DNA from 4 places in the Mesorhizobium sp. B2-8-9 genome. Region 1 is predicted to be linked to each of the others. Evidence: predicted binding sites of a transcription regulator. Region 1 holds the regulator's gene; each other region holds the start of a gene.
The links. Region 1 encodes LexA, which represses DNA repair genes until DNA is damaged. Its sites were predicted from a motif close to TGTTCNNNNTGTGTTCNG; they were not measured.
Positions count from the first base shown of each region.

Region 2: the regulator LexA is predicted to act here: its motif matches at 5,663-5,680, upstream of FJ423_RS14085 (sel1 repeat family protein).
Region 3: the regulator LexA is predicted to act here: its motif matches at 3,693-3,710, upstream of parE (DNA topoisomerase IV subunit B).
Region 4: the regulator LexA is predicted to act here: its motif matches at 3,051-3,068, upstream of recA (recombinase RecA).

Region 1 is NZ_VFTQ01000006.1:152,532-159,758, forward strand. It holds gene gltX (glutamate--tRNA ligase) at 1-995, opposite strand, end outside; gene FJ423_RS10120 (ComEC/Rec2 family competence protein) at 1,098-3,563, shown strand; gene lexA (transcriptional repressor LexA) at 3,601-4,335, opposite strand; gene kynU (kynureninase) at 4,768-6,015, shown strand; gene FJ423_RS10135 (alpha/beta hydrolase) at 6,063-6,893, shown strand; gene glp (gephyrin-like molybdotransferase Glp) at 6,941-7,227, opposite strand, start outside.
Region 2 is NZ_VFTQ01000009.1:170,148-177,374, reverse strand. It holds gene FJ423_RS14120 (electron transfer flavoprotein-ubiquinone oxidoreductase) at 1-718, shown strand, start outside; gene FJ423_RS14115 (DUF922 domain-containing protein) at 854-1,450, shown strand; gene FJ423_RS14110 (endonuclease/exonuclease/phosphatase family protein) at 1,482-2,492, opposite strand; gene FJ423_RS14105 (AMP nucleosidase) at 2,619-4,076, opposite strand; gene FJ423_RS14100 (hypothetical protein) at 4,295-4,489, opposite strand; gene FJ423_RS34600 (hypothetical protein) at 4,556-4,690, opposite strand; gene FJ423_RS14095 (DUF2147 domain-containing protein) at 5,036-5,377, opposite strand; gene FJ423_RS14090 (hypothetical protein) at 5,447-5,635, opposite strand; gene FJ423_RS14085 (sel1 repeat family protein) at 5,815-6,081, shown strand; gene FJ423_RS14080 (ABC transporter substrate-binding protein) at 6,449-7,227, shown strand, end outside.
Region 3 is NZ_VFTQ01000004.1:192,985-200,211, forward strand. It holds gene FJ423_RS07100 (response regulator/pilus assembly protein) at 1-846, opposite strand, end outside; gene FJ423_RS07105 (hypothetical protein) at 860-1,132, opposite strand; gene FJ423_RS07110 (type II and III secretion system protein family protein) at 1,137-2,576, opposite strand; gene cpaB (Flp pilus assembly protein CpaB) at 2,606-3,541, opposite strand; gene parE (DNA topoisomerase IV subunit B) at 3,776-5,830, shown strand; gene FJ423_RS07125 (FUSC family protein) at 5,873-7,227, shown strand, end outside.
Region 4 is NZ_VFTQ01000004.1:48,058-55,284, forward strand. It holds gene alaS (alanine--tRNA ligase) at 1-1,462, opposite strand, end outside; gene recA (recombinase RecA) at 1,895-2,992, opposite strand; gene FJ423_RS06420 (carbohydrate kinase family protein) at 3,360-4,298, shown strand; gene FJ423_RS06425 (pseudouridine-5'-phosphate glycosidase) at 4,341-5,258, shown strand; gene FJ423_RS06430 (TfoX/Sxy family protein) at 5,281-5,613, opposite strand; gene FJ423_RS06435 (GFA family protein) at 5,703-6,200, shown strand; gene FJ423_RS06440 (RidA family protein) at 6,216-6,674, shown strand; gene sufA (Fe-S cluster assembly scaffold SufA) at 6,697-7,077, opposite strand; gene FJ423_RS06450 (SUF system Fe-S cluster assembly protein) at 7,173-7,227, opposite strand, start outside.

The DNA of each region.
Region 1 (7,227 bases):
TAAGGCAAGGTGGCGACGAAGATGTCGAACAGCGCCCGGTCGTCCATCTTGCGCATATGGACGCCGTTCAGCGCCTCGAGCTTGGCGAAGTCGAAGCGGGCCGCGCCCTTGTTGACGTCGCCGATGTCGAACCAGGCGATCATGTCCTTAATCGACATCACCTCGTCGTCGCCATGGCTCCAGCCGAGCCTGGCCAGATAGTTGAGCAGAGCCTCGGGCAGGTAGCCCATGGCGCGATATGCCTCGACGCCGAGCGCGCCGTGCCGCTTCGACAGCTTGGCGCCGTCGGCGCCGTGGATCAGCGGGATGTGCGACATCGACGGCACGTCCCAGCCCATGGCGTTGTAGATCACCGTCTGGCGCGCGGCATTGGTCAGGTGATCGTCGCCGCGGATGATGTGGGTGACGCCCATGTCGTGATCGTCGACGACGACGGCATGCATGTAGGTCGGGACGCCATCGGAACGCAGGATGATGAAGTCGTCGAGATCCTTGTTGGGGAAGCGCACCTCGCCCTGCACGCGGTCGTTGACGATCGTCACGCCCTCGGTCGGCGCCTTGATGCGGATCGCGCCCTTGACGCCTGCCGGCGCCTCGGAGGGGCCGCGGTCGCGCCAATGGCCGTTGTAACGCGGCGGCAGGCCCTTGGCACGTGCGGCCTCGCGCATCGCCTCCAGCTCCGCCGGCGTCTCGTAGCTGTAATAGGCCTTGCCCATGCGCACGAGCTCCTCCGCCACCTCGCGGTGACGCGGCGCACGCTCGAACTGCGAGACGGCTTCGCCATCCCACGAGAGGCCAAGCCAGGTCAGCCCGTCGAGAATGGCAGCCGTGGCGGCTTCGGTGGAGCGCTCGCGATCGGTATCCTCGATGCGCAGCAGCATCGTGCCGCCGGTGTGCTTAGCATAGAGCCAGTTGAACAGCGCCGTGCGCGCTCCGCCGATATGCAGGTAGCCTGTAGGCGAGGGGGCAAAACGGGTGACGACCTTGTCGGACATGGAACTCTCGAGGAAGCGCTGAAAAATGCATGTTTCGCGCAGACTTCCACGCGACCGGCGTTCATGTAGCATAGGCGGTCTGGGGCGCAAGGGGCAGACCCGATGGCTGGACGTGGCCGGGGCGCGGAGGAGAGCGGGGAAACGACAGCAGGCGTCAGCGAACGCCTGATGTTCGCTCATGCCGTGCCCGAAGAGGGAACGCCGCTTTCGCTTCAGGCGCCGCGTCCGCCAGCCGGGCTTCTGCCAACTGGCGGCGGCACGTTACCGCCAGCATCGCCGACAGCCAATGTCGGCCGGATCCGCAGACAGCTTGGCCGCGTTTCGCTTCCTGCTCTGCGCCGAAGCGTTGCGGTCGCCGCCACCACCGAGCTCGACCGCGGCGTCGGCTTTCTGCTGGTGCCGGTGTTCCTGGCAGCCGGCGTGATCTGTTACTTCTCGCTGAGCGCCGAGCCGGACCTCTACAGGCCGCTCGCGGCGGTCGCCCTGATGGCGGTCTGCGCGGCGGTCTCGCGTTCCCGGCACAGAACGCACCTTGTCTTCATGGCGGCGTTTTTCTGCGCCTTGGGCTTTCTCGCGGCCAAGGTGGAGACCTGGCGGATGGCGACCCCGATGCTGGGTTCCGAAATCCAGACACGGCTGACGGGCCGCCTCGTCACCGCCGAGGCGATGGCCAACGGCCGTGTCCGGCTCACCATAGATCTGATATCCACGGAGCGTCCGAAGCTGCGCTACGCGCCGGACCGCATCAGGCTGTCGGCGCGCAGGATCCCGTCCGGCATGTCGGCCGGGTCGATGCTGACCGGCTATGCCAAGCTGCTGCCGCCGACAGGTCCTGTTCGGCCGGACAGCTACGACTTTTCCTTCGACAGCTATTTTGCCGGCATAGGCGCCAGCGGCTTTTTCCTGGGCGATCCGAAACTTGTCGCGCCGACCCCGAGTGCGCCAACGGAGGTGCCGTTTGGCGCGCGCGTGGCATCGGCCATAGAAAATGCTCGCGAGGGGATTGCCGACCACATCAGGAGCAGCATCGGCGGTTCCGAGGGCGAGATCGCGGCGGCGCTGATCGTCGGCGTTCGTGCTGGCATTCCGGAAGCCATCAATGAGTCGATGCGGCGGACCGGCATCTACCACATCATTTCGATCTCCGGCCTGCATATGGCGCTGGTCGCCGGCACGATCATGGTGCTTTTGCGCGGCGCCTTCGCGCTGTTTCCGGACTTCTCGTCGCGCCGGCCGGTGAAGAAATATGCCGCTGGCATCGCGCTGGCGTCGATCGCCGCCTATCTCGTGATCTCCGGCATCGTGGTGGCGGCCGAGCGAAGCTTCATCATGCTTGGCGTGATGCTGGTCGCCGTGCTTTTCGACCGCGCGGCGCTGACCATGCGCAACCTGGCGATCTCTGCCATCGCCGTCATCCTGGTCTCGCCGCATGAAGTGGTCGGCCCGAGCTTCCAGATGTCCTTCGCCGCCACCGCCGCCCTGGTCGGCGCCTATGCCGGCTTTGCCGACTATCGCGCCGGCAAAACGACCGCGCCGCCGGCAAAGCGTTCGTTTCTCGGGTTCTTATCGCGAAAACTGGCGATTGGAGCGGGTGGCGCCGCCGTGACGTCGCTCATCGCGGGCAGCGCAACATTGTTGTTTGCCATCTGGCACTTCCAGCGGGTGTCGCCGCTCAGCCTGCTGGCCAATCTGGCGGTCATGCCGATCGTCTCATTGGTCGTCATGCCGTTCGCCGTGCTGAGCGCGCTGGCCATGCCCTTCGGCTTAGACGGTCCCTTCCTCTTTGTCATGGGCAAAGGCCTGACGGCGATGATCGCCATTTCGGCATGGATTTCCGAGCGCTCACCGGTCGACGCCGTGGGGCTGATCTCGATCCAGTCGGTGCTGCTGGCGACGGTCGCGCTGGTCATCGCGACCATGGCTACCACTTGGCTGAGGCTTGCCGCCGTACCTTTCGCGCTCGCTGCGCTGCTGGCCATTCCGCACGTCCGCACACCGGACGTACTTATCTCGGAGGATGCGCATCTGGTGGCGATGCCGATCGGCGGCGGCGAGCTTGCCGTCAACCGCGAACGCTCCAACGAGTTCACCACCGACAACTGGAAACGGGCGCTGAAAGCCGAGGAGATCGTGCCGCCAGAAAGGTTCGCCAAAGATACGCTGGACATTGCCGATCCCGTCGAGCTGCCGCCCGGCTCGCCCTTCTATTGCAGCGGCGATCTCTGCATCGGTCGGCATCCTTCCGGCGCGATCGTCGCGCTCGCCGAGACCCGCGACACCGCCCGGCCGGCCTGCGGCTTCGCCGACCTCATCGTCATCAACGACGCCACGGCCTATAACCCGTGCCGCGATCCGCGTGTGCTCGTCGTCACCAAGCGGCAGCTGGCGCGCGACGGCAGCGCCGCCGTTTTCTTCGATCCGCAATCGGCAACCGCGCGGCCAACCGTCCGCTACGCGGTCGTAGAACCATACCGACCCTGGCACGAGCAGCGGAAATACACGCGCGAGGCGAGGGGACTGGCGCCCTATAAGCAGCCGGAGAAACCAGCCGCCGCACCGGGCCAATAGATTGTCGTTCGGGCGAAGAAGGCCGGGGCAGTTCTGCTCAGTAGCGGCGGATAAGTCCCACGAGCTTGCCCTGAACCTTGACCCGGTCCGGTCCAAAGATCCGGGTCTCATAGGCCGGGTTGGCGGCCTCGAGCGCGATCGAGGCACCCTTGCGGCGGAAACGCTTAAGCGTCGCCTCCTCATCGTCGACCAGCGCCACCACGATCTCGCCCGGGCTTGCGGTGTTGGCATTGCGGATGATGACGGTGTCGCCGTCGAAGATGCCGGCCTCGATCATCGAGTCGCCCTTGACCTCCAACGCGTAATGCTCGCCGCCCATGATCATGTCCGGCGGCACCGAGATCGAATGCGTCTGGTGCTGGATGGCGTCAATCGGCACGCCGGCGGCGATGCGGCCCATCACCGGAATGGATACGGCCGCCGCGGCCTCGTCGTCATTGCTTGGCGTCGGGGTGCGCGATGGCGTCGTCGGCTTGACCTGGCGACTGAGATTGCCTTGGCCGCCCTGGATGATGCTCGGCGAAAACTTCTTCGCGGCATTCAGGCCAGGCGCGATCGAGTCGGGTAGGCGCAGCACTTCCAGCGCGCGCGCCCGGTTCGGCAGCCGGCGAATGAAGCCACGTTCCTCCAGCGCAGTGATCAGCCGGTGGATGCCGGACTTGGAGGCAAGGTCGAGCGCCTCCTTCATCTCATCGAATGATGGAGGAATCCCGCTCTCCTTCAGGCGTTCATGGATGAACATCAGGAGTTCATGTTGTTTGCGCGTCAGCATCGGCGGCCCCCACGGGTTCTGAAACCAGAATCAGAAAAACAAACCCAGAACAAACACTATCTGTTCCAGTTGTGTTCCGCAACCGTTTAAAGTTTAGTGAATTTGTTAAGGCTGCCGAAACAATGTCGCATCCGGTGACGGCCGGCTGCCCCTCCTGGGGCAGCGGCATTGATTTCGCTCGATTTTGGAGTTCCCCTTACGCTGAAATACAACCCGCCACGATCACGAAGCCGTGGTTGGGATCACGTCGGCTCTACCGTAAGCGCGTGGCACCGTGAACGAAACGAACCCAAAATGCCAACCTTGGCGAAGTTCCGATCCGCAGTCTTCGCCGTCTATGGACCAGCTAACGTAGGACCAAAGGTTCTTGCCCTGTCGCCGACGGTGGTGAGACAACCCCCTTGGCCAGATCGAAATGGAGGCGGCAGCACAATGAGGGGAATTCCTGATCTCGCCGAAGTCGAGGCGATGGATGCCGCGGATCCGCTGCGCGCCATGCGCGATCGCTTCGTCTTGCCGGAAGACGTCATATACCTCGACGGCAATTCGCTGGGCGCTGCTTCGGTAGACGCCTTCAGCGAGATCGAGACTGCCGCGAGGCAGGAATGGGCGCGGGATCTCATCCGCGCCTGGAACACCGCCGGCTGGTTCGATATGCCCATCGAGCTGGGTGACCAGCTAGGACGGCTGATCGGCGCGAAACCCGGCCAGACGGTCGTTTGCGACACGACTTCGATCAACATCTACAAGGTCCTGCATGCGGCACTTGCAATGCGGCCCGAGCGTTCGGTGATCGTTGCCGAGGGCGACAGCTTTCCGACCGACCTCTACATGGCGGAAAGCGTCGCATCGACGCGGCTCGGCACGGTGCTGCGGCTCGAAGGCACCGATGCCCCGACGATTGAGGAACTGGTTGACGATCGCGTCGCGGTCATCTTGGTCAACCACGTCAACTACAAATCCGGCCGGCTGCGCGACATGGCGGCGCTCACCCGTAAGGCTCATGAAGCCGGCGCGCTGATCGCGTGGGACCTCTGCCACACGGCGGGTGCGCTGCCGGTGGATCTCGACGGCTCTAATGCCGATTTCGCCATTGGCTGCACCTACAAGTATCTCAATGGCGGGCCGGGCTCGCCAGCCTTCATCTACGCCGCGAGCCGCCATCACCGCGACATTCGCCAGCCGCTCAGCGGCTGGTGGGGCCATGCCCGGCCTTTCGCGTTCGAGCAGGGCTACGCCGCGGGCACGGGCATCCGGCGGTTCCTGTGCGGAACGCAACCGGTGCTGTCGATGCGCGCGCTGAAAGGGGCGCTGGATATGTGGAACGATGTCGACATCAGGGCCGTGCGGAGAAAAAGCGTCGCGCTGACGGACCTGTTCATCCGGCTTGTCGAAGCCAAATGCGGCGGCTTCGGTCTTGAGCTGGAGAGTCCACGCAACGGCGCCGAGCGCGGCAGCCAGGTGTCGTTCGCCCATCCGCATGGCTACCAGGTGATGCGTGCGTTGATCGAGCGCGGCGTGATCGGCGATTTCCGCGCGCCATCCACCATTCGTTTCGGCTTCACGCCGCTCTATGTCGGCTACCGCGATGTCTGGAATGCGGTCGAGGTGCTGCAGGAAATCCTGCGCACTGGCATCTGGCAAGACGCGCGCTTTGCCATCAAAACAACCGTTACCTGACTTTGAATCGGCGATGCCGAACAAATGACCTGATCGAGGAGACACCGTTGCTGGGACATCGTATTGCCGACTGGGATGACGCCTATGCAAATGGCGCCAATATCGCGGGCGGCGACCGCTGGCCGGCTGCGTGGGATCGGCCGGCGCGGGCGTTTCGCGAAAGGCTGCTGTCAGAGGGCAGGGCGCGGCTCGATGTTGTCTACGGCGAAGCGCCGCGCAATCGCTTCGACCTGTTTCTCCCGTCTGCGGCGCCAAGGGGGCTCGTCGTGTTCATCCACGGCGGCTACTGGATGGAGTCGGACAAGAGCTCCTGGTCGCATCTGGCTGGAGGCGCGCTCGGCCGCGGCTTTGCCGTCGCCATGCCCTCCTACACGCTGTGCCCGCAGACCAGGATCGGCGGCATAGTCGGCGAGGTCGCTGCAGCGATCGAGAAGACGGCGGCCATGGTCGATGGTCCGCTGATGCTGACCGGGCACTCGGCCGGCGGGCATCTCGCCAGCCGGATGGTGACCACGGCCTCACCGCTATCATCCGATGTGGCGCGGCGCATACGCCAAGTGGTTTCGATTTCAGGCCTGCACGACCTTCGGCCGCTGATGTTCACAGCGCTGAACGAGACCCTGAACATCGACGAGCCGGAAGCGCGGAGCGAAAGCCCGGCATTGTTGCGGCCTCGACAGGGAGCCTGCATCACCTGCTGGGCCGGCGGCGGCGAGCGTTCGGAATTCCTGCGTCAGAGCGCGTTGCTCGCCAACATCTGGACCGGGCTCGGCGCCTCCACCCGTTCAGTGGTCGAGCCGGACCGGCATCATTTCAACGTTGTCGATGGCCTCGCCGACCGGGATCATCCCCTGACCCGTACGTTGGTGGACGAATAAGGTTACGATCGACTTCGTCGACGTATCAGGATCGACTTCGTCGAAGCCTAGCGCAGCATGAGCACGCTGCATTCGGCGCCGGCTTCCGCCGCCGGCGCAAAGGGCTCGCGCACGATCAGGCCGTTGGCGTCGGCGAGCATCCGCAGCATCGAGGAGTCCTGGATTCCGAAAGGCGTCGCGACGAAGGTGCCGGCGTCCTCGCGCACGACCGCGCGCACGTAATCCTGCCTGAGATCGTTGGCCCGGATCGCAGTGCCAAGCCGAGCCGTTCGCACGTCCTGCCGATGATCGCGGCCGCCGAGCCGCGCAAGCAGCGGCTTCAGGAAGAGTTGCG
Region 2 (7,227 bases), on a different contig from region 1:
GCTGATGGGTTGCGCGGCAGGCTTCGTCAACGTGCCGCGCATCAAGGGCTCGCACAATGCGGTGCTCTCCGGCATGCTGGCGGCCGAGCATGTGGCCGGGGCGATTGCCGGCGGCCGCGCCAATGACGAGCTCGCTTCCTACGAGGAAGCCTGGCGCGGCACCGACATCGGCAAGGACCTGAAGAAGGTGCGCAACGTCAAGCCGCTCTGGTCGCGCTTCGGCACCATTGTCGGCGTCGGCATCGGCGGTCTCGACATGTGGCTGAACACGCTGTTCGGCTTCTCGCCTTTCGGTACGCTGAAGCATGGCAAGGCCGACTATGCGACGCTCGAACCCGCCGCCCAGCATCAGAAGATCGCCTATCCGAAGCCGGATGGCGTGCTGACCTTCGACCGGCTGTCCTCGGTGTTCCTGTCGAATACCAACCATGAGGAAAACGAGCCGGTGCACCTGATCGTCGGCGACATGGCGCTGCAGCAGCGTTCCGAGCACGATGTCTTTGCCGGTCCCTCGACCCGCTATTGCCCGGCCGGCGTCTATGAGTGGGTGGACAAGGACGGCAACGCCGCAGCTGACCCATCGGCCAAGGATGTGCGCTTCGTCATCAACGCGCAGAACTGCGTGCACTGCAAGACCTGCGACATCAAGGATCCGAACCGGAACATCAACTGGGTGCCGCCACAAGGCGGCGAAGGCCCGGTTTACCAGGGCATGTGATCCGCTCCGACCGGGCCATCTCGACCGCCGCTCCAACAGGCCCGGCGAAGGTCGGGTAGCCGCGCCTTATCGGCAGAGACCGTTGAAGCCGGGCGCCGAGTATGGTCTGCTTCGCCTTCAAACGAGGAGGCGGACATGCGGCGCATCAGCCTGGCGATTTTAGCTGCTGCCGGCATGCTTTCTTGCGCGCCTGCCTTCGCCGGCACCAAGCTGATCGTGCATGTGCGCAGCTACGACGTCACCGGCAGGACCGGGGCTGAACTGATCGAGGCAATGGACGGCCTCGGGCCGAGGCACGGCCATGCCACGCGCGCCATCGCCGAGACCGGCTATACCGTGCATTGGAACCTCGACGTGAAACGGGACAACGGCATCTGTCGGCTGCGTCAGGCCACCGGCATGATCGACCTGACCTACACCTTTCCGCGCCTCACATCGCCGTCCGGCCCGGTCCTGCGCGAGCGCTGGGACCGTTTCATGGCCGGCGTGCGCCAGCATGAGCATACCCATGGCCGCATCGCCAAGCAGATGATGCGGGCAACCGAGACGGCGCTTGCCGGGCTCGAGCGGCCGGATAACTGGTTCTGCACCGGTCTTCGCTGGGACGCCAGGCATCGCATCGACACGATCTATGCCGACTACGAGGCCAGGCAGAATGCCTTCGACGCGCGCGAGCACCGCGACGGCGGCCATGTCGAGAAACTGGTCAATGCATTGATGGGGAAGAACTGAAACTCCAGCCCGTTCGCCGACCGAGCGGACGTCAGCTCCGCGGCTTGTTCGGCGCGTCGTTCGCCGCCAGCGCCGATTTGTGCTCGTCCTCGGGCGCGTTGCTGTCGGTCGGCAGCGTGAATTCGACCAGGACCGGCAAATGGTCGGAGCCGATGTCCTCCAGCCGGGCCGATGACAGGATCGTCACCCCGCCCTTGCTGAACACCTGGTCGATCGGCAGGCCCGCATAGCGGCGCAGAAAGTCAGGCAGCGTGCGGTGGATCCAGGTCGGACCGGCCGAAGGCATCAGAGTCATACCGCTCATTCGCGCCACCCGCCGCACCGCCGCGCTCCACGGCACGGCATTGCAGTCGCCTGCCATGATGGCGGTCTCGCCGAGCGCGGCCAGCGGTTGCGCCAGTTCGCCGATCTGCCAGTATTGCTCCTTCGGCCACGGCCAGCTGAGATGGATCGCGGCGACATTGACCGGAATGCCGCCGAAATCGATCATGGCGGTAGCCATCGCGCCGCGCGGCTCGCAACGCGGCGCGGTGCCGGCGGCGAAGGGACGGCGCGAGAGCAGCGCGACGCCGAAAATGCCGTTGGGGTAGTCGCACAGGATACGATAGGGGTAGGCGCCGGCGATATAGCTGAGCTCCTTCGCCCACATGCCGGACACTTCGTCGAGCGTGATGACGTCCGGGTTGGTCCTGCCGATCAGCGACAGCACCTTCTTCGGCGTCGGGTTGTTGAAGCGCAGGTTCATCTGCAACAGGCTGTAGGTGATGCGGTCGGCCGGCTTTGCGACCGCCTGCTGCGCCGACAATCTGGGCAGTGCGCCCGTCGTCGTAACGAAGCAGGCGATGGCGAAGACCAGCACGGCGACGGCCTGCAGCCGGTAGGGACCGGCCAGCAGGGCCAGCGCGAGCAAGGCCGTCAGCAGGCTCAGATGCATGCGGAAATGAGAGAAGGAATCGAAGGCCGGATGCAGCGCGCCGAAGAACCCGGCCAAGAGCGCAGCCGAGCATGCCATCATCGCCAGGACTATCAGCTGAGCCATCATGCTCAAGCGCGCACCGCCCGTTGTCATTTTCTCCGAACCCCAGTCTTCCGTTCGGACCGGTTATCGGCCAAATTGCGGCCCAAGCAAGACGACCGATTGCCTCGCCGGTCGCTGGCAGGCGTGCGGCTATTGGAATGCCGTTTCGGAAAAGCTTCTGAGCTTGCGCGAATGCAGCCGCTCCATCGGCATTTCGGCCAGCTTCTCCATCGCCTTGATGCCGATGGTCAGATGCTGCGCCACCTGTCGCTTGTAGAACTCGGTCGCCATGCCGGGCAGCTTCAGCTCGCCATGCAGCGGCTTGTCGGAAACGCACAGCAGCGTCCCATAAGGCACGCGGAAGCGGAAGCCGTTGGCGGCGATGGTGGCCGATTCCATATCGAGCGCGATGGCCCGGGACTGCGACAGGCGCTGCACCGGTCCGCGCTGGTCGCGCAGCTCCCAGTTGCGGTTGTCGATGGTGGCGACGGTGCCGGTGCGCATGATGCGCTTGAGGTCGTAGCCCGACAGGCCGGTCACTTCGGCGACCGCCTCCTGCAGCGCCACCTGGATTTCGGCCAGCGGTGGGATCGGCACCCAGACCGGCAGGTCGTCGTCGAGCACATGGTCCTCGCGCACATAGGCATGCGCCAGCACATAGTCGCCCAACGCCTGCGTGTTGCGCAGCCCGGCGCAGTGGCCAAGCATCACCCAGGCATGCGGCCTCAGCACCGCTATATGGTCGGTGATGGTCTTGGCGTTGGACGGGCCGACGCCGATATTGACCATGCTGATGCCGCCATGGCCCGGCTTCTTCAGGTGGTAGGCCGGCATCTGCGGCAGGCGGTGCGGCGGCGTTCCTTCCGGGACCGTCTCCCCGTTCCTGGTCACGACATTGCCGGGTTCGACGAACTCGACATAGCCGCTGTCACCATTGGCCATCAACTCGCGGGCGCGCGCCACGAATTCGTCGATGTAGAACTGGTAATTGGTGAACAGCACGAAGTTCTGGAAGTGCTGCGGGCTGGTCGCCGTGTAATGCGTCATGCGGTGCAGCGAATAATCGATGCGCTGCGCGGTGAAAGGCGCCAGCGGCCGCGGCTCGCCGAACGCCACCTCGAAAGTGCCGTTGGCGATCTGGTCGTCGGTGCCGTCGAGATCGGGCACGTCGAACAGGTCGCGGATCGGTCGCTTGATGCGCTCGGCGGCGGCGCCGTCGACATAGGTGCCTTCCAGGAAGGCGAAATGCAGCGGGATGGGTGTCGTCGATTCCGAGACCGTCACCGTCACGCCGTGATTGCGCATGATGAGCCGAAGCTGCTCGATGAGATAGTTCTCGAACAGTTGCGGCTGCGTGATCGTGGTGGCGAAATGGCCGGGCGTCGGCATATGGCCATAGGCCTGGCGCGAGTCGACCTGGCTGAACGAGGTCGTGGTGACGCCGATCTGCGGATAGAAGGCCCGGTAGCGCTTGCTTTCATCTCCGCCCGCGGCAAGGGCTGAGAAAGAATCGCGCAGGAATTTGGTGTTGCGGTCGTACAGCGCCTGCAGCGCCGCGACGGCCTTTCTGGCATCGTGGAAGTCCTGCTTGCCGAAGGGCTCCGGCATGACGACCGAGTCGATAGCTTGGGGGTAGATTCGCTTTTCCATGGCTCAATATAGAGACTCAGGAGAGCGCTTGGGAGGGGTGAGCGGACAGGAACCGCAACCCAGCTGGAGATTTTTGTTATCGCTCCGATTCAAGGTGTGACCTGATTCAGGTCAGGCCGAGTCGAGAAAGGTGGATTCCGAGAACCGGCCTACGCCTCACCTGAATATCGTCACATCTACCCGCGCTGCAGGCTGATCAGCAGCACGAAGCCTACGCTGGTGTTCTTGTGCGGCGGCGCCTCGATCCTATGGCTTGTATCGGCCCGCATCATCGGCACCGCCAGCACCGGGGCTGCCAGCAGCATCAGGATAAGCATCGCCCGCGGCAGCAGCCGGAGGATCTTCGTTGCATTGTCGGCGATGCGGTTCATTTTGGTGGTATCCCGGTTTCCAGCTTGGTCGATTTTAAGCTTTGTCGTTTCAGCGCTCGATTTGGTTCACGAGGCCGACAATGCGGGCACCGGCCGTTCCCAAAAGCGGGCCGAATGACCGGCCTCCGCCACCAGGATGGCGAAGAGCATGCCGAACAGGCTCATCAGCAGGCAGACGATGGTGAAGCGACGGGCAAGCATTTCTCTCTCCTTCAATGCGGGAGAAAATGCCTGACGGCCTCTGAACCGGTTCTGAGACCGGTATTCATCTGCGGTTCAAATTGATTGACGAGAGTCTTGCACCGTGCCGGTGCCACAGCGCGGCGGAGCGCTGTCGCTGCAATAGAAAACGGGGCCGCGTAGAGCAATTCCAGGAAAAGTGTGAGCGGTTTTCCGTTCGGATTGCGTCAAACAAAGACGCAATTCCAGGAAAAGTGAGCGGTTTTCCGTCCGGGATTGCGTCAAACAAAGAAATAGGGCGTTTCACCGTTCCGCAAAAACGGTGAAACACCCTTGGCCGTCTCGTATGGTCTGGGAGTTTGGCGCTCAGAGCTTGTGCCAGGTCTGGCTCTTGCAGATCAGGCCGCCGAGCACGCAGCCGCTCATCTTGAGCGCGGTGCCCGAGAGCGTCGCCTTGCCGGAATAGGTCTTGTCGTTTGCCGGGTCGGTGATGCTGCCGGCATATTTGTTGTCGCCGGCCGCCTTCAGCGAGCCGATCGTCTTGCCGGCGTATTTGCCGGTCTTGAGCGTGATCGAGAAAGAACCGCTCCCGCCGATCGCCGCGGTGTCGCCGGCCTGCGTCTTCCAGTTGCCTTCGATCGGGTCAGCGCATGCGGCGCCCGCCATCATCAAGGTGGCCGCCAAGGCCAGAGTCAGCTTTCGAAACATCGTGTCCACCTCCCTATGGGGTTGCGGCGGGCTCCAGTCCGCCTTCCTGCCCCTTACGCAAAGGTAAAGCTAATCCAGCCGCCGCCAAAACGAAAGCGGTGCCGCGACGGAAGGTTGCAAGGATTTTCGCCACGCGGCCGACTGAAGATAAACGCGATCGAAAAACGCTTCGGTTTCCGTGGTTAGCGAAGTCTTGATTCTGCCGCCGGCAATTTTCATCGAATTTGGCGCAAAATGGCTGAAACGCTGGATTCCCATGCTTAACGGTTTTCCGCGTTTACCTCTTGTTTTAGCTTTGTTTTCCTCAAATTAAGCAAGCCATTTAACGACGGATTCAAGGCCAGCCGTCATCCTCGAAAGCATCGAAAGAGCGGCTCGTCCCGAGGGGATACCACGGGAAAAGGAGGCAGCTCTCGGGAGCCAGACAGGGGATTGAAATGGCACGCTTTGAAATGCTTGAAGACGGCTTCGGCGCCATGGGGGCAACTGCCCAGGCCGACATTCTTTTCGAACTGGGCATGATGTATGCGACGGGCCGCGATTGCGAGACCGATGTCGTTGCCGCCCACAAATGGTTCAACATCGCCGCGATCAAGGGCTCGGCCCGCGCCGCCGAGCTGCGCTCGGAACTGTCGGCCACTATGTCGAAAGTCGAGATCGCCACGGCGCTGCGCGAAGCCCGCGAATGGATGACGATGCACTGATCCTCAGCGCGTAGCGCTCAGAGCTCATCGGGACAAGGCCGCGAAAAGACGGCCGGTCAAGAAGAACGAGAACGTGGCGGGTTGAGACAACCGAAGCCACGCAAAAAACAGGGAAGCGAGCGAGTTTCAGGCGCGGGGGCGTCTGGGGAGCTCGACTGCAAAAGCCGTGACCGACCGAAACAAGGTCGGCGCGGCTTTTTGAATTACGCTTGGTAATCAGGCGCGTGGCCCAAGAAATCCTCGTCGGAATGAACCAAAGCCGGCCTCACTGTCCTCTCGACAGTTTCGGCGAAGGGTGAAATTGTCCCGGCTCTGTGGAAGAAGCGCGGCCGGATCGGCACGCGCAAGTGGAGGAGTTCTTATAGTCATGAAAAAATTGGGTATTTTGAGCGCGGCCGCTTTTGGCCTGATGATGAGCGCCCCGGTTGCCTTCGCCGACGACATCACCATTTCGGTGGTCGGCCCCATGACCGGTCAGCTCGCCACCATCGGTGACCAGTTCAAGCAGGGCGCGCAGGCCGCCGCCGACGCGATCAATGCGGCTGGCGGCGTCAACGGCTCCCAGATCAAGCTCGACATCGAAGACGACCAGTGCGATCCGAAGCAGGCGGTCTCGGTCGCCAACCGCATCGTCGCCAACGGCGTCAAATTCGTCGACGGCCATGCCTGCTCGGGCTCCAGCATTCCGGCCTCGGCCGTCTATGCCGAAGCCGGCACGCTGATGATGAGCCCCGCCTCGTCCAACCCGGTGCTGACCGACGCCGCCGCCAAGGCCGGCTGGCCGACCATCATGCGCCTCTACACGCGTGACGACGCGCAGGGCGCCTTCATCGGCCCCTGGATCGCCAAGAAATACGCCGGCAAGAACGTTGTCGTCCTGCACGACAAGAGCGCCTACGGCCAGGGCGTTGCCGACGCCGTGAAGGCGACGATGAATGCCGGCGGTCTCAAGGAAGTCGATTACGAGGGCATCAATGCCGGTGAGAAGGACTATTCGGCCCTCGTCACCAAGCTGAAGGAACTGAAGGCCGACGTCGTCTATTTCGGCGGCTATCACCCCGAGGCGGGTCTGATCCTGCGTCAGGCGGCCGAGCAGAACGTCAAGTTCCAGCTGATCATGCCGGACTCGATCGCTTCGCCGGAATT
Region 3 (7,227 bases), on a different contig from region 1:
GGCGACGATATAGAGCTTGTTGGAACCCAGCAGCACCGTCTCGGTCCAGGGGAACCAGGTGCGCGGCATGTCGATGACGACATTGTCGAAATAGGCCGCCACGAGGTCGAGCATGCGCACCACGACATCGGTCTTGAACGAGCGCATGTCCGAGGGTCGCGTCGGCGCGGCAAGCACGCACAGCCCGCTCGCATGTTTGGACAGCATCACGTCGAGCAGTTGCCGGTCGAGGCGCTCCGGCTGGTTCTCGATTTCGGTGATGTCGAAGCGCGGTTCGAGGTCGAGATATTCGGCGCAGGCGCCTTGCTGGAAATTGAGGTCGACGACGCAGGTCGAGGCGCCCCGCATCACCGAATGGTGCAGCTGGAAGGCCGTCTGCAAGGCGAGCGTGGTGGTGCCGACGCCGCCGGCTGCCGGCATGAACGTGTAGATGTGCGATTCGGTGTTCTCTTCCCGCCCCGGTCCTTGCAGCGCACGGATGACGGAACGCACGAGGTCGGCCGTGGTGATCGGCTTGACCAGGAAATCGGCGACCTTGAGCTGCACCAGGATGCGCACCGCCGCCGCGTTGAATTCCTGGGTGACGACAACCACCGGAACGCTGCCTTCCAGCCGCCGCATGACCCGTTGCAGCGACTCGATTTCCTCGAGCTTGGCTGCATCCATGTCGACGATGACCGTGCCGAAGTCCGCCTCGAGGATCTCGCCGCGCAGTTCGTTGACGCTCTTTTCCAGCGTCAAGAGCTCAATGACTTCGGAGGCCGCGAAAGCCGTCCGCGTGTCCTGCAAGAACGTCCTGTCCGTCGAAACGAGCAGGATCTTCTTGGTCTTGCTACCAGATGCCATCCTCGCCAGCCCATCAATTCGATGTTGTTGATGATGTCGTCGGTGACGACACGGAGCCGGCCTTCGCACCGACGGCAGCGCTCTCGGAACCCGGACGCTGGGCCGGCACCAGAAGCCTTGTGTTCTGCACGCCGTACTTCCAGGGATCGACCATCTGCATGGCGGTGTTGGACGCCTGCGCGTTGCCGGCCGCCAAGGTCACCCCTTCGGCGCGTACATAGTCGTCGCTGGTGCAACCGCCGGCGAAACCGGCGAGCAGCAGAGCGAGGCAAACGGGGATGCGCATGGCCTTAATCCTTTGGCAGATCGAGGAAGTGGCCGGACGTGGCGGCCGCCACCGGGCGGGCGGCGCTGCCGTCAGCCAGCGCCACCGGACGCTTTGACGCCGAGGCGTTCACTTCCTCGGTGTTGTTCAGGAAATAGTCGGCGGGACTTGCCGGCTGGGTGCCGTCGGTCGGCTCGACCATCTTCTTCGAGGGATCGACCGGCTTGACCAGGTAGGGCGTGACGATGATCACCAGATCGGTCTCGCGCCGCTGATAGGACTTCGAGGAAAACAGCGGGCCGAGCACCGGCAGCTTGCCGATCCCCGGCACCCGCGATGTCGTGATGTCGTTCTGCGACTGCAGGAGGCCGGCGATCATGAAGCTCTGGCCGTTCTTGAGGTCGACCGATGTCCTGGCGCGGCGCACGATGAAGGCCGGAATGGAAATGCCGCTGCTGACCTGGATGGAAGCGGACGGGTCGATCGAGGACACTTCCGGCGCGATGTCGAGGCTTACCAGCCCGTCCTTCAGCACCGTCGGCGTGAAATCGAGGCCGACGCCGTACTTCTTGTAGGTGACGCTGATCTTGCCATTGTCTTCGGAAACCGGGATCGGGAATTCGCCGCCGGCAAGGAAGCTCGCCGTCTGGCCCGAACGCGCGATCAGGTTCGGCTCCGCCAGCCGCCGCGCCAGACCGCGTTCCTCCAGCGCCTTGATGGCGATGTCGATGGAAACGCCGTTCGACAGCAGGCTGCCGATGATCTCGCCTGTTCCGGCCCCCGTCAGGTTTCCCCCATCCGGGTTCAGCACGACTTTGCGGTTGCCGATGCCGTAGGCGAAATTGGCGGCGTATTTGGCGCCGAGGTCCTGGCCGGCCTGGCGGTTGATCTCGACGAATCGGACATTGAGCTGAACCTGCTGCGAGGACGAGATGTTGACCGAGTTGATGACTTCCTCATTGCCGGAAAAGCGTGACGCGATCTTGCTGGCTTTGTCGGCGGCGACAGCATCATCGGCTTCGCCCGACAGCACGACGCGCCCGTTTGCCGAGCCAACCTTGATCTTGGCGTCGGGCACGCTGGCGCGGATGGTGCTGGCCAACTGGTCGGTATCCAGCGTCACCTCGATGTCGATGGTGCCGACAAGCTGCTTGTTCTGGTCGAACAGGGCAATGCCGGTGGTACCCAGGTTGTTGCCCAGCACATAGAAGGATTTGTCGGTCAGCGGGTTGACGTTGGCGATCTCCGGGTCGCCGATGACGATCTGGTAGAAGGCGGCGCTCGTCATGATCGTCTTCGGCTTGCCCTTGGCGACCTTGATCGAGGCGTTCTTGTTCGCCGAGACATAGACGACGTCATTGCCAGCCCTTGCCGGCGCGGCGACGCCAAGCACTGTCGCCGCCAGCGCAATCACGCCGAGAAGACGCCATCCCCCGGTCGTCCGAAATGCATCAAACCCGAACATCTTGCCCCGTCCCCGCCGGTCCCCACCGGCTATTGCTGCAGTTCCTGCGGCGGTTGCCGCGAAGGAACCTTGTATTCCTCGACCTTGTCGCCGCGCGTCACGATCACCGTCTTGAATTTCGGCTCGTCCTGGTCCTTCGTCACCGCATTGACGAGCGAGGCGGCGCTCGCCTGCGCATTTGCGGCAACCGAGCCGCCGAAGGACGAGATGGTCGTAAGCCCGCCATTGCTGGCAGTTGCGTCGGCGGCCGACCGCAGCGACAACGACAGCGTGCCGACGGTGCGGGCAAGCGCCACTTTCTGCGCCCCTTCGTTGGTCACCTCGATGGTCACCGAATTGGCGACTTGCGGCTCGGTCTTGCGTTCGTCGGCGCCCTGCCCGACCGAAAGCACCTTGACGTCGGCAACGACGACCTCGGACGTGACGGTCGAGCCGGCGGCCCCTTGAGCATTCTTGGACACTTCCTGGATATCCCCAGCATCGCGCGTCAGCACGACATCGACGCGGTCTCCCGGCGTGATGAAGCCGCCGACACCGGCGATCTCGTCGGTGCGGATGGTGACGGCCCGCATTCCCGCCGACAGCATGTTGGAAAGCGTGGCGCGGCCGTTCGGTCCCGACAGCTTTGTGAGCAGCACCGGTTCGTTGACCTCGATCGGCGACAGCACGACCCGGCTGCCGTCCGCAAGCAGCTTGTCGATCGTCGGGAAAGCGCCCTGCGGCAGCGAATCCTGCGGCCACGGAATCTCGGCGAGTTGCGGCCGTCCAAGCTCCATGCCGTAGCGCAGCGGCGCTTGCGCCACCACGATGGTCTTGAACTCGACCTTGGGCTGCTGCGGCGCCACGACGACCTTGACCTCGGCCTGAGCCTTCGCCTGGCTCTTGACCCAGAAATCCGCCGCAAAGATCGAGATCGCGCCGAAAACGGCGGCGATGCCGATCATGGTTATGGCCTTGCCCCTCACAGTGGAACCCCTGACGCCCGTGGTCTTTTGTTGGTTGGGTCTCACGCTAGGCGTTAATGTTAAAGAATCAGGAATCCCACGACCCGCCGATCGCCCTATTTCGGCCAGCTTGGTTATCGAATGGTTTTGGAATAAGAGACAGTTTGAATCCCTGAACGGAACAGGAACTCGTTCGCCCGCCAAAAGCGTGGCAGTATCGACGAGTGATTCGCATTACCGGACGCTAGGCCCAGCATGGACGACAGCAACGACCTCTTCGGCAAGATGGAAAAGCCGGCACAGCAAGTGCGCGCGCCCTCGCGGCCCGCCGATCCGCTGGTGCAGGCCGCGAAGCGTACGACCGCCACCCGCGACGGCAGCGAGGGCTACAGCGCCGCCGATATCGAGGTGCTGGAAGGGCTCGAGCCGGTGCGGCGCCGTCCTGGCATGTATATCGGCGGTACCGACGACAAGGCGATGCATCACCTGTTCGCCGAGGTCATCGACAATTCGATGGACGAAGCGGTGGCCGGCCACGCCACCTTCATCGACGTCGAGCTTTCCGCCGACGGGTTCCTGACCGTCACCGACAACGGCCGCGGCATCCCGGTCGATCCGCATCCGAAATTCAAGAAGCCGGCGCTCGAAGTCATCATGACCACGCTGCATTCGGGCGGCAAGTTCGACTCCAAGGTTTACGAGACCTCCGGCGGCTTGCACGGCGTCGGCGTCTCGGTCGTCAATGCGCTGTCCGACCACCTCGAGGTCGAGGTCGCGCGGGGTCGTCAGCTCTACCGGCAGCGTTTTTCGCGCGGCGTCCCGGTCAGTGGATTGGAGCATCTCGGCGAGGTCCACAACCGCCGCGGCACGAAGACCCGTTTCCATCCCGACGAGCAGATTTTCGGCAAGGGCGCTGCCTTCGAACCGGCGCGCCTTTACCGCATGACGCGCTCGAAGGCCTATCTGTTCGGCGGCGTCGAGATCCGCTGGACCTGCGATCCGTCGCTGATCAAGGACAAGGATCAGACGCCGGCAAAGGCCGAGTTCCATTTCCCCGGCGGCCTCAAGGACTATCTCAAGGCGACGCTGGGCGACGAATTCCAGGTCACGCGCGAGGTTTTCGCCGGGAAGAGCGACAAGCAGGGCGGCCACGGTTCGCTCGAATGGGCTGTGACCTGGTTCGGCGGCGACGGTTTCCTCAACTCCTATTGCAACACCATTCCGACCCCCGAAGGCGGCACGCATGAGGCCGGCTTCCGCAACGTGCTGACGCGCGGGTTGCGCGCTTACGCCGACCTCATCGGCAACAAGCGCGCTTCGATCATCACCACCGATGACGTGATGATCTCGGCCGCCGGCATGCTGTCGGTGTTCATCCGCGAGCCGGAATTCGTCGGCCAGACCAAGGACAGGCTGGCGACGATCGAGGCAATGCGCATCGTCGAAAACGCCCTTCGCGACCCGTTCGACCACTGGCTGGCAGACAATCCGCAGGAAGCCTCCAAGCTTCTGGACTGGGTCATCGCGCGCGCCGACGAACGCGTGCGGCGCCGCCAGGAAAAGGAAGTCTCCCGCAAAAGCGCGGTGCGCAAGCTGCGCCTTCCGGGCAAGCTTGCCGACTGCACGCAGAACGCCGCCGCCGGCGCCGAGATCTTCATCGTCGAGGGCGACTCGGCCGGCGGCTCGGCCAAGCAGGCGCGCGACCGCGCCAGCCAGGCAGTGCTGCCGCTGCGCGGCAAGATCCTCAACGTCGCCTCCGCCGGCAACGACAAGCTTGCCGCCAACCAGCAGATTTCCGATCTCATCCAGGCGCTCGGCTGCGGCACGCGTTCGAAATATCGCGACGAGGATCTGCGCTACGACCGCGTGATCATCATGACCGACGCCGACGTCGACGGCGCGCACATCGCTTCGTTGCTGATCACCTTCTTCTATCAGGAGATGCCGAACCTGATCCGCGGCGGCCACCTCTACATGGCCGTGCCGCCGCTCTATTCGATCCGGCAAGGCGGCAAGGTCGGCTACGCCCGCGACGACGCGCACAAGGACGAACTGCTGCGCACCGAGTTCACCGGGCGCGGCAAGGTCGAGATCGGCCGCTTCAAGGGCCTGGGCGAGATGATGGCCTCACAGCTCAAGGAGACCACGATGGATCCGAGGAAGCGCACGCTTTTGAGGGTCGACGTGATCGACGCCGAGCAGGCCACCAAGGATGCCGTCGACGCGCTGATGGGCACCAAGCCCGAGGCGCGTTTCCGCTTCATCCAGGAGCGCGCCGAATTCGCCGAGACGGACGTGCTGGATATCTGAACGCCGTCCGGTCCATAACAGGCTCCGGCACGGAGAACCGGTGTGACCTGGACGCGGTTTAAAGAGCTTGTCGAGAGGCCCTTAAGCGGTCTGACGCAGCCGACCCGTTCGGACTGGATTTTTGCCCTACGCACGGTTTCGGCCGGACTGGTCGCGCTGCTTGCCGCCTATGCGCTGAAGCTCGATCATCCGCAATGGGCGATGATGACGGTGTTCATCGTCGCGCAGCCGGTCGCCGGCATGGTGCTGGCAAAGGGCTTCTACCGGCTGCTCGGCACGCTGGCCGGCGGTCTCGCCGCAGTCGGCATCACTTCACTGTTCGGCGCCGACCCGTGGCTGCTTGTCACCGTGCTAGCGCTCTGGATCGGCGTCTGCACGCTGGTCTCGTCGCTGTTGCGCAATCCGGAAGCCTATGGCGCCGCGCTTGCCGGCTACACGGCGATGATCATCAGCCTGCCGGCCCTCGGACAACCGCATATTGTCGTCGACCTCGCCGTCGCGCGTTGCGCGGAGATCGTGCTCGGCATCGTCTGCGCCGGCGTCACCAGCCGGTTGATCCTGCCAAAGCTCGCGGCCGACGCTATCATTTCCAGGTTGAAGCGCAGCATCCTCGACCTTGCCGAATATGCCGGTGGCGCCTTTTCCGGCGGCGACCCGGCGAGCCTCGCCGCGCTCCAGCGCAAGCTGATCGCCGATGCCCAGACGCTCGCCGAGATGCGCACCTATGCGCGGCTGGAAGCGCCGAGCTTCGCCACCCGCGCCCATCCGGTGCGGCGCACGATCGGTCAGCTTCTGTGGGCGCTTTCGGCGGCGCGCGCATTGCACAGCCACCGTAGGCCGAAGAACGCAGCGCTCATTCCCATGCGCAGCGAATTGAAAGCCTTCGTCGGTGAACTGGCGGCGACGCCCGGCGCGCTCGATGAGACAGGGCCATGGGTGGCAAGGCTCGACGCGATCGCGAGCAAGGCCAGGGAGATGCCCGAACTGCCCAACGATACCGGCTCCAACGATAACGGCGAAGACAAGGTCGGCACCATCACCCGACTGACCATCGCCGGCGATTTCGCCGAGGCGCTGAAGCAGGTGATGCGCGGGCTGGAGGCGCTTCGCTCGCCTGTCTCCAGCAAATCGAGCGAGCGGGGCCAGCCGGCGCTGGTTGTCCACCGCGACTACCGGGCCGCATGGCGCAATGCCGTGCGCGCAGCGCTGGCGACGTTGCTCGTGGCGATTTTTTGGCTAACGACCAAATGGTCGGAAGCGGCCGGCACCGTCATCCTCGTCGCCGTCGTCTCCAGCCTGTTCGCATCGCGCCCCGATCCCGTGCAGTCCGCCTGGGGCTTCTTCACCGGCACGCTGATCGCACTACCTTTTGCATTTCTGGTCGGCCAGGTCGCGCT
Region 4 (7,227 bases), on a different contig from region 1:
CCGCATCGCCTTGGCTCGCGCTGTCGATGGTCTTGCCGTCCTTGACCAGGGCTTGCACGATGCCTTCCGCTTGCTCGGTCTCATAGCCGAGGAATTCGGTCGCGCCGGTCTGTTCGCGTACCGAGAACCATACCGTCTCGGTCGCGGCTTCACCCGAGCCAGCCCAATGCGCGCGCGCCTCGGCCTTCTGCCGCTCCATCGCGTCGGTGAAGCCGGCGATATCGACCGAGATGCTGCGCTGGCGCAGCGCATCCTGCGTCAGATCGAGCGGGAAGCCGTAGGTGTCGTAGAGCTTGAAAGCGGTCTCGCCGTCCAGCATATCGCCGGCTTTGAGCGTCTCGGTCGCGTCCGAAAGCAGGCCGAGGCCGCGCACCAGCGTCTTGCGGAAGCGTGTTTCCTCGAGCTTCAGCGTCTCGGTGATCAGCGCCTCGCCGCGCACCAGCTCGGGATAGGCCTGGCCCATCTCGCGCACCAGCGCCGGCACCAGCTGCCACATCAGCGGCTCCTTGGCGCCAAGCAGCTGCGCATGGCGCATGGCGCGGCGCATGATGCGGCGCAGCACATAGCCGCGCCCCTCATTGGACGGCAGAACCCCGTCGGCCACCAGGAACGAGGTTGAGCGCAGATGATCCGCGATGACGCGGTAGGACGCCGCGTTCTCCTGGCTTGGCCCCTGCCCGAGCGCCGAGGACGCCGCGTCGATCAGATGCTTGAACAGGTCGGTCTCGAAGACGCTTTCGACGCCCTGCAGGATAGAGGCCATGCGCTCCAGGCCCATGCCCGTGTCGATCGAGGGACGCGGCAGGTCGATGCGCTCTTCCTTGCTCACCTGCTCGTATTGCATGAACACCAGGTTCCAGAATTCCAGGAACCGGTCGCCGTCCTCTTCCGGGCTGCCGGGCGGTCCGCCCCAGATGTGCTCGCCGCGATCGATGAAGATTTCCGAGCACGGGCCGCAGGGGCCGGTGTCGCCCATCGCCCAGAAATTGTCCGAGGTCGGGATCCGGATGATGCGATCGTCCGAGAAGCCGGCGATCTTCTTCCAGTAAGCCGCCGCCTCGTCATCGGTGTGATAGACGGTGACCAGCAGCTTGTCCTTCTTGAGGCCGAAACCCTTGGTGATCAGATTCCACGCAAGCTCGATCGCGCGCTCCTTGAAATAGTCGCCGAATGAGAAATTGCCGAGCATCTCGAAGAAGGTCAGATGGCGCGCGGTGTAGCCGACATTGTCGAGGTCGTTATGCTTGCCGCCGGCGCGCACGCTTTTTTGCGCGGTAGAGGCTCGCGTATAGGGACGCTTCTCAAGGCCGGTGAAGACGTTCTTGAACTGCACCATGCCGGCGTTGGTGAACATCAGCGTCGGATCGTTGCGCGGCACCAGCGGGCTGGAGGCGACGATCTCGTGGCCCTCCTTGCGGAAGTAGTCGAGGAATGTCGACCGGATGTCGTTCACGCCACTCATTGCATACTGCCTTTTTTCGCAAGAACCGCCGGCCCGGCCGGCGGCAAAATGGGCTTTGGTGTTTCAGAAGATAGATTGGCCTTTTAGCGATAGCTCTTGTGCCTGTCCAGAAACACGGAAAACAGTCGTGCCGCTCAAAACTGCGCAAACGGTTTTGGGAAAACGAGGTGCATAAACAAAGACCAAAGCGCATCGCCTGAGCGGCGCGACGCGCTTTGGGGCCGATCGGCCGGCGAGCAGCGGCTCAGCGCCGCCCGTACAACGCAAAACCGCCGGCACGAAGGCCGGCGGTTCGGGTTACGCAATACAAGAACTCGATTACATAAGCATAAGGCGATAAACCAGGATTGTGGCCGAACTCCGGCTAAGCAAACCAACTGCTCTCGGGCGCCCTCGGACCACGCGGACCCCAAAATCCCCGGGGCACGCCCTTTACAAGGCGCCGGCCTCGTCCTCGAAACCGTCGTCGCCGCCTTCGGAGCCGCCATTCTCGAGGAATTTCTCGGCGATCAGCCCGGCATTCTGGCGCAACGCAAGCTCGACCTCACGCGCCGTGTCGGGATTGTCGCGCAGGAACAGTTTTGCGTTCTCGCGACCCTGGCCGAGGCGCTGGGAATTGTAGGAGAACCAGGCGCCCGACTTCTCGATGACGCCGGCCTTGACGCCGAGATCGATCAGCTCGCCTGTCTTCGACACGCCCTCGCCATACATGATGTCGAACTCGACCACCTTGAAGGGCGGGGCCAGCTTGTTCTTCACCACCTTGACGCGGGTCTGGTTGCCGACGACCTCGTCACGGTCCTTGACCGAGCCGATGCGGCGGATGTCGAGGCGCACCGAGGCGTAGAATTTCAGCGCGTTGCCGCCGGTGGTCGTCTCGGGCGAGCCGAACATGACGCCGATCTTCATGCGGATCTGGTTGATGAAGATGACCATGGTGTTGGAACGCGAGATCGAGGCGGTCAGCTTGCGCAGCGCCTGGCTCATCAGGCGAGCCTGAAGACCGGGCAGCGAATCGCCCATCTCGCCTTCGATTTCAGCGCGCGGCGTCAGTGCCGCCACCGAGTCGACGACCAGCACGTCGATGGCGCCCGAACGCACCAGCGTGTCGCAGATCTCCAACGCCTGCTCGCCGGTGTCGGGCTGCGAGATCAAAAGGTTCTCGAGGTCGACGCCAAGCTTGCGGGCATAGACCGGATCGAGCGCGTGCTCGGCATCGACGAAGGCGCAGATACCGCCCTTCTTCTGGGCTTCCGCCACCGTGTGCAGCGCCAGCGTCGTCTTGCCCGAGCTTTCCGGCCCGTAGATCTCGATGATGCGGCCGCGCGGCAGGCCGCCGACGCCGAGCGCGATGTCGAGGCCGAGCGAGCCGGTCGGCACGGTTTCGATCTCGACCACCTGCTCGTTGGCGCCGAGCCGCATGATCGAGCCCTTACCGAACGCGCGCTCGATTTGCGACAGCGCCGCGTCCAGAGCCTTTGATTTGTCCACTGCCTTATCCTCTACAAGCCGCAAAGAATTCTGAGCCATGATACATCACCCCTTGGTCGTCAATGAAGGCCGGACAATCCGTGATCCCTGCTTGTTTTGTACCTTTTTTGTTCTCATTTGGCAAGGGGCAACAAATATCTGAAAAATAATCAATATCTGGATTTGTTCTATTTTTGTCTCACCAGGGCTGGTGCGGAGTGCAACCACCGGTCCAGAAGAGATTTCGATACCCGGCCGTCCGAATCGCAACCCCGATTGCAGGGCGACCTGAGGAAACCTAGAGCAATTGCGGTGCGTGCCGGCTTTCCGTCCAGGATAAAGACTTAGAGCAGTTCAGCGATTCCGTGAAACGCTGAACCGCTCTAGTGTGCGCGGCCGCACGATCAACGAAAGTCATCGACCCGAAATGCCGACATCCCCAACAATCCTGGCGCTTGGCGGCGCCCATATCGACCGGCGCGGCCAGGTCTCGGGCGTCTATGTGCCCGCGGCTTCGAATCCCGGCGTCATGCGCGAAGACGTCGGCGGCGTGGTTTTCAACGCGCTGCGCAGCGTGGTGAAGCGCGGCGTGTCGGCCTCGCTGATCTCGGTGCGTGGCGGTGACGCTGCGGCGGACACGGTCGCCTCGGCGATCGACAACGCCGGGATAAAAGACCTTTCGGTGGTGTTCCTCGACCGCACGACGCCGAGCTACACGGCGCTGATCGATGCCGAAGGCGAGTTGATCGTCGGGCTTGCCGACATGGCGCTCTACGACCTTGCCTTCCCCAAACAAATAAGGCGCGCCAAGGTGCGCGAGGCGATCGCCGCCACCGACGCCATCCTGTGCGACGCCAACCTGCCGACGGCCGCGCTGGAGCGTCTGCTGGCGCTTGCCGGCGGCCGGCCGGTCTTCGCCATCGCCGTCTCGCCGGCCAAGGTCGTCCGCCTGGCGCCGCTGCTCGACAACCTGTCGCTGCTCTTCATGAACCGCCGCGAGGCCGCCGCGCTGGTCGGCGCGGCGCCATCCGGCGAAACGCTCGTCGACGCGCTCCGGCGGGCTGGCCTGAACGCCGGCGTGGTCACGTCCGGCAGCGCTCCGGTGCTGGGCTTCGACGATACCGGCATCTTCGAGATCGACCCGCCCGCGCCGCGCAAGGTGGCCGACGTGACCGGCGCCGGCGACGCCTTGACCGGCGCAACCGTCGCCGCCTTGCTGCGCGGCCTGCCGCTGCGCGCAGCACTACGCGAAGGCCTTGCCGCGGCGATGCTCGCCATAGAGAGCCCGCAGGCCGTGCCGTCCTTCACGATCGCCACCTTCACGCAGGCGCTTGCCCTTGTGCCGGAGCCGCGGGAAGTGGCATAGGGCCACCACTGCCGAAGCAATCCCTTCGGATCGGAGACAGCCATGACACCTGACACCGCCCGCCCCTTCGTCGATATCCATCCGCCGGTGGCCGAGGCGCTTGCCGCCGGCCGGCCCGTGGTGGCGCTGGAAAGCACCATCATCACCCACGGCATGCCCTACCCCGACAATGGCGCAATGGCTGCCAAGGTCGAGCAGATCATCATCGACTGCGGCGCGGTACCGGCAACGATCGCCGTGGTCGACGGCCGCATCAAGATCGGCCTCTCCGACGGCGAGCGCGAATCGCTTGCCATGACGGGCGACGCCATGAAGCTGTCGCGCGCCGATCTCGGCTTCGCGGTCGCTCAAACGCGCACCGGCGGCACCACGGTTGCGGCGACCATGATCGCCGCGCATATGGCCGGCATAAAAGTGTTCGCCACCGGCGGCATTGGCGGCGTCCACAAGGGCGCTGAGAAAAGCTTCGATATCTCGGCCGACCTCGACGAATTGGCGCGCACGCCGGTCATCGTCGTCTCGGCCGGCGCCAAGGCGATTCTCGACATCGAAAAGACGCTGGAAGTGCTGGAAACGCGCGGCGTACCGGTTATCGGCCATGGCTGCGAGACGATGCCCGCCTTCTGGTCGAGGCAGTCGCCCTTCCGCGCACCGCTGACCCTTCATGCGCCGGAAGACATCGCGCATTTCTACCGAACGCGCCAAGCGCTGGGCCTGGGCGGCGGCATCCTCGTCGCCAACCCGGTGCCGCAGAATGACGAAATCCCGGCCGCCGAGATGGACGGCTACATCCAGGCCGCGCAAAAGGCGGCCGAGGCGCTCAACGTCACCGGCAAGGCGGTGACACCGTTCCTGCTGTCGAAGATCCTGGAGCTGACCGGCGGCCGCAGCCTCAAGACCAACATCGCGCTGGTCGAGAACAATGCGCGGCTGGCGGCGGAGATCGCCAAGGCGTTGTAGGCACGCGCGGCGAAGGCCCCCCTCACCCGGATTGCGTCCCCGCCCTTCGTCCCGCTTCATAAGCCCGCCGCGCCCACACCGCCATTTCGTCCGGATCGTCGAAGGCCTCGTCGGGAATGCTCCAATAGGGCATCGCCACCTCCTTGCCGTGGCGCGAGCCGGTATAGGTCCATTGCTTGCAGCCGGCGGCTTCGAAGTCGGGAATTGTTTCCTCGTCCGCCTTGAGCATCAGCTCGCCGCGTACGACGACCGCGACGATGACGCCGTCGCAATAGATGCCCTTGCCGCCGAACAGTTTTCGGATGGCGATCGGTCCAAGGCTTTCGAACAGTTCTTCAAGACGCGCATTATCCATGCCGCGATCATCTCATCCGTCATCGGCCTTGTCATCGCCGCAACCAAAAGCATGCTGACAGGTTGAAACCTGGAAACGGAGTTCCCGCCATGCCTGTCCTGCTCAAAGGCTCCTGCCGCTGCGGCGCCGTCCGCTTCGAGGTGGAGAGCCACACGCCCGTGCCGTTCATGCTCTGCTACTGCTCGATCTGCCGCAAGCAGCAGGGCGGCGGCGGGTTCGCCATCAATCTCGGCGCCGACTACGAGACGCTTGATATCAGGGGCAAGCGCAGCCTCGGCGTCTATCGCGCCGAAATCGAGGATGACGAGCATCCGCATTGCGAGGTCTCGACCGGCGAGCGCAATTTCTGCAGGAAATGCGGCGCAGCACTCTGGCTCTACGACCCGACCTGGCCGGAGCTCGTGCATCCCTTCGCCTCGGCGATCGACAGCGACCTGCCGGCACCGCCGGAAAAGGTGCATCTGATGCTGAAATACAAGGCGAACTGGGTCGAGCCGGTCGTCGGCAAGAACGACAAGGTATTCGACGTCTATCCGGAGGAATCGATCGCCGACTGGCACAAGCGGACAGGGATGTGGGTGGATTAGCGACAGGAGGCCGAAATGAACCTCACGACGCACAAGAAGTTCAAAGGCGATCGTTTGATGCCTTGGGGCAAGGGCACGGTCGTCTCGGACGCCAAGGGATATGTTTTTCTGTCCGGCAACACCGCCACCGTCGACGACTACGATCCCTCGAAACACCAGGGCGGCGCTGTCGGCGACGCGGCAACGCAGTGGCGCGAAATCCTGGCCAACATAAAGTCGGATCTGGAGGAACTTGGCAGCTCGCTTGACCATTTGGTCAAGGTGACGTTCTACGTCAAAGGACCTTTTCCGTCCGGCGGCGTCCTCAGCTCACCAAACTTCCGCCTGGACGTGCTGGACGAATTCTTTGCCGAACATTGCCCGAAGCACTGCAGCTACAACAACCCGCCGCCATCGGAGGTGATCGGTGTCGCCGCCCTGGCGCAGCCTGACCTCGTCGTCGAGCTTGTTGTCATCGCCGCGCTGCCGGACTGAGTGGAAGCGCTGGCGGGCCTGGTCAGGCCGAGGCGCGTGCCTCGGCAAGCGCCTTGAGATCGGCCGGCTTCAGCTCGACGGATTCGCCGCAGCCGCAGGCCGAGCTCTGGTTCGGATTCTTGAAGGTGAAGCCGGTGCGCAGCGTCGTCTGCTCGAAATCCATCTCGGTGCCGAACAGGAAGAGCGCGGCTTCCGGCGCGACATAGACATGCGCGCCGTCACGCTCGATATGGTCGTCCTTGGGATTCGGCTCGGTCACAAGGTCAACCGTGTACTCCATGCCGGCGCAACCGCCCTTCTTGATGCCGAGCCGGATGCCATGCGCGCTATCGCGCGCAGCCACGATCTCGCGCACGCGGTCGGCGGCCTTTTCGGTCATCGTGATGACGGCGAAGCGTCCCATATTTTTCCTACTCCATTCCATGCAGGTTCAAGGCCTGCCCGAATGATTCTCACCTAAAATGGTGAAGTTTTACAACTGGCGCAAGGGTATCGGCCTCAATACCACCCGACCGCGACCTGCGCCTCTTCCGACATGCGGTCGGGCGTCCAT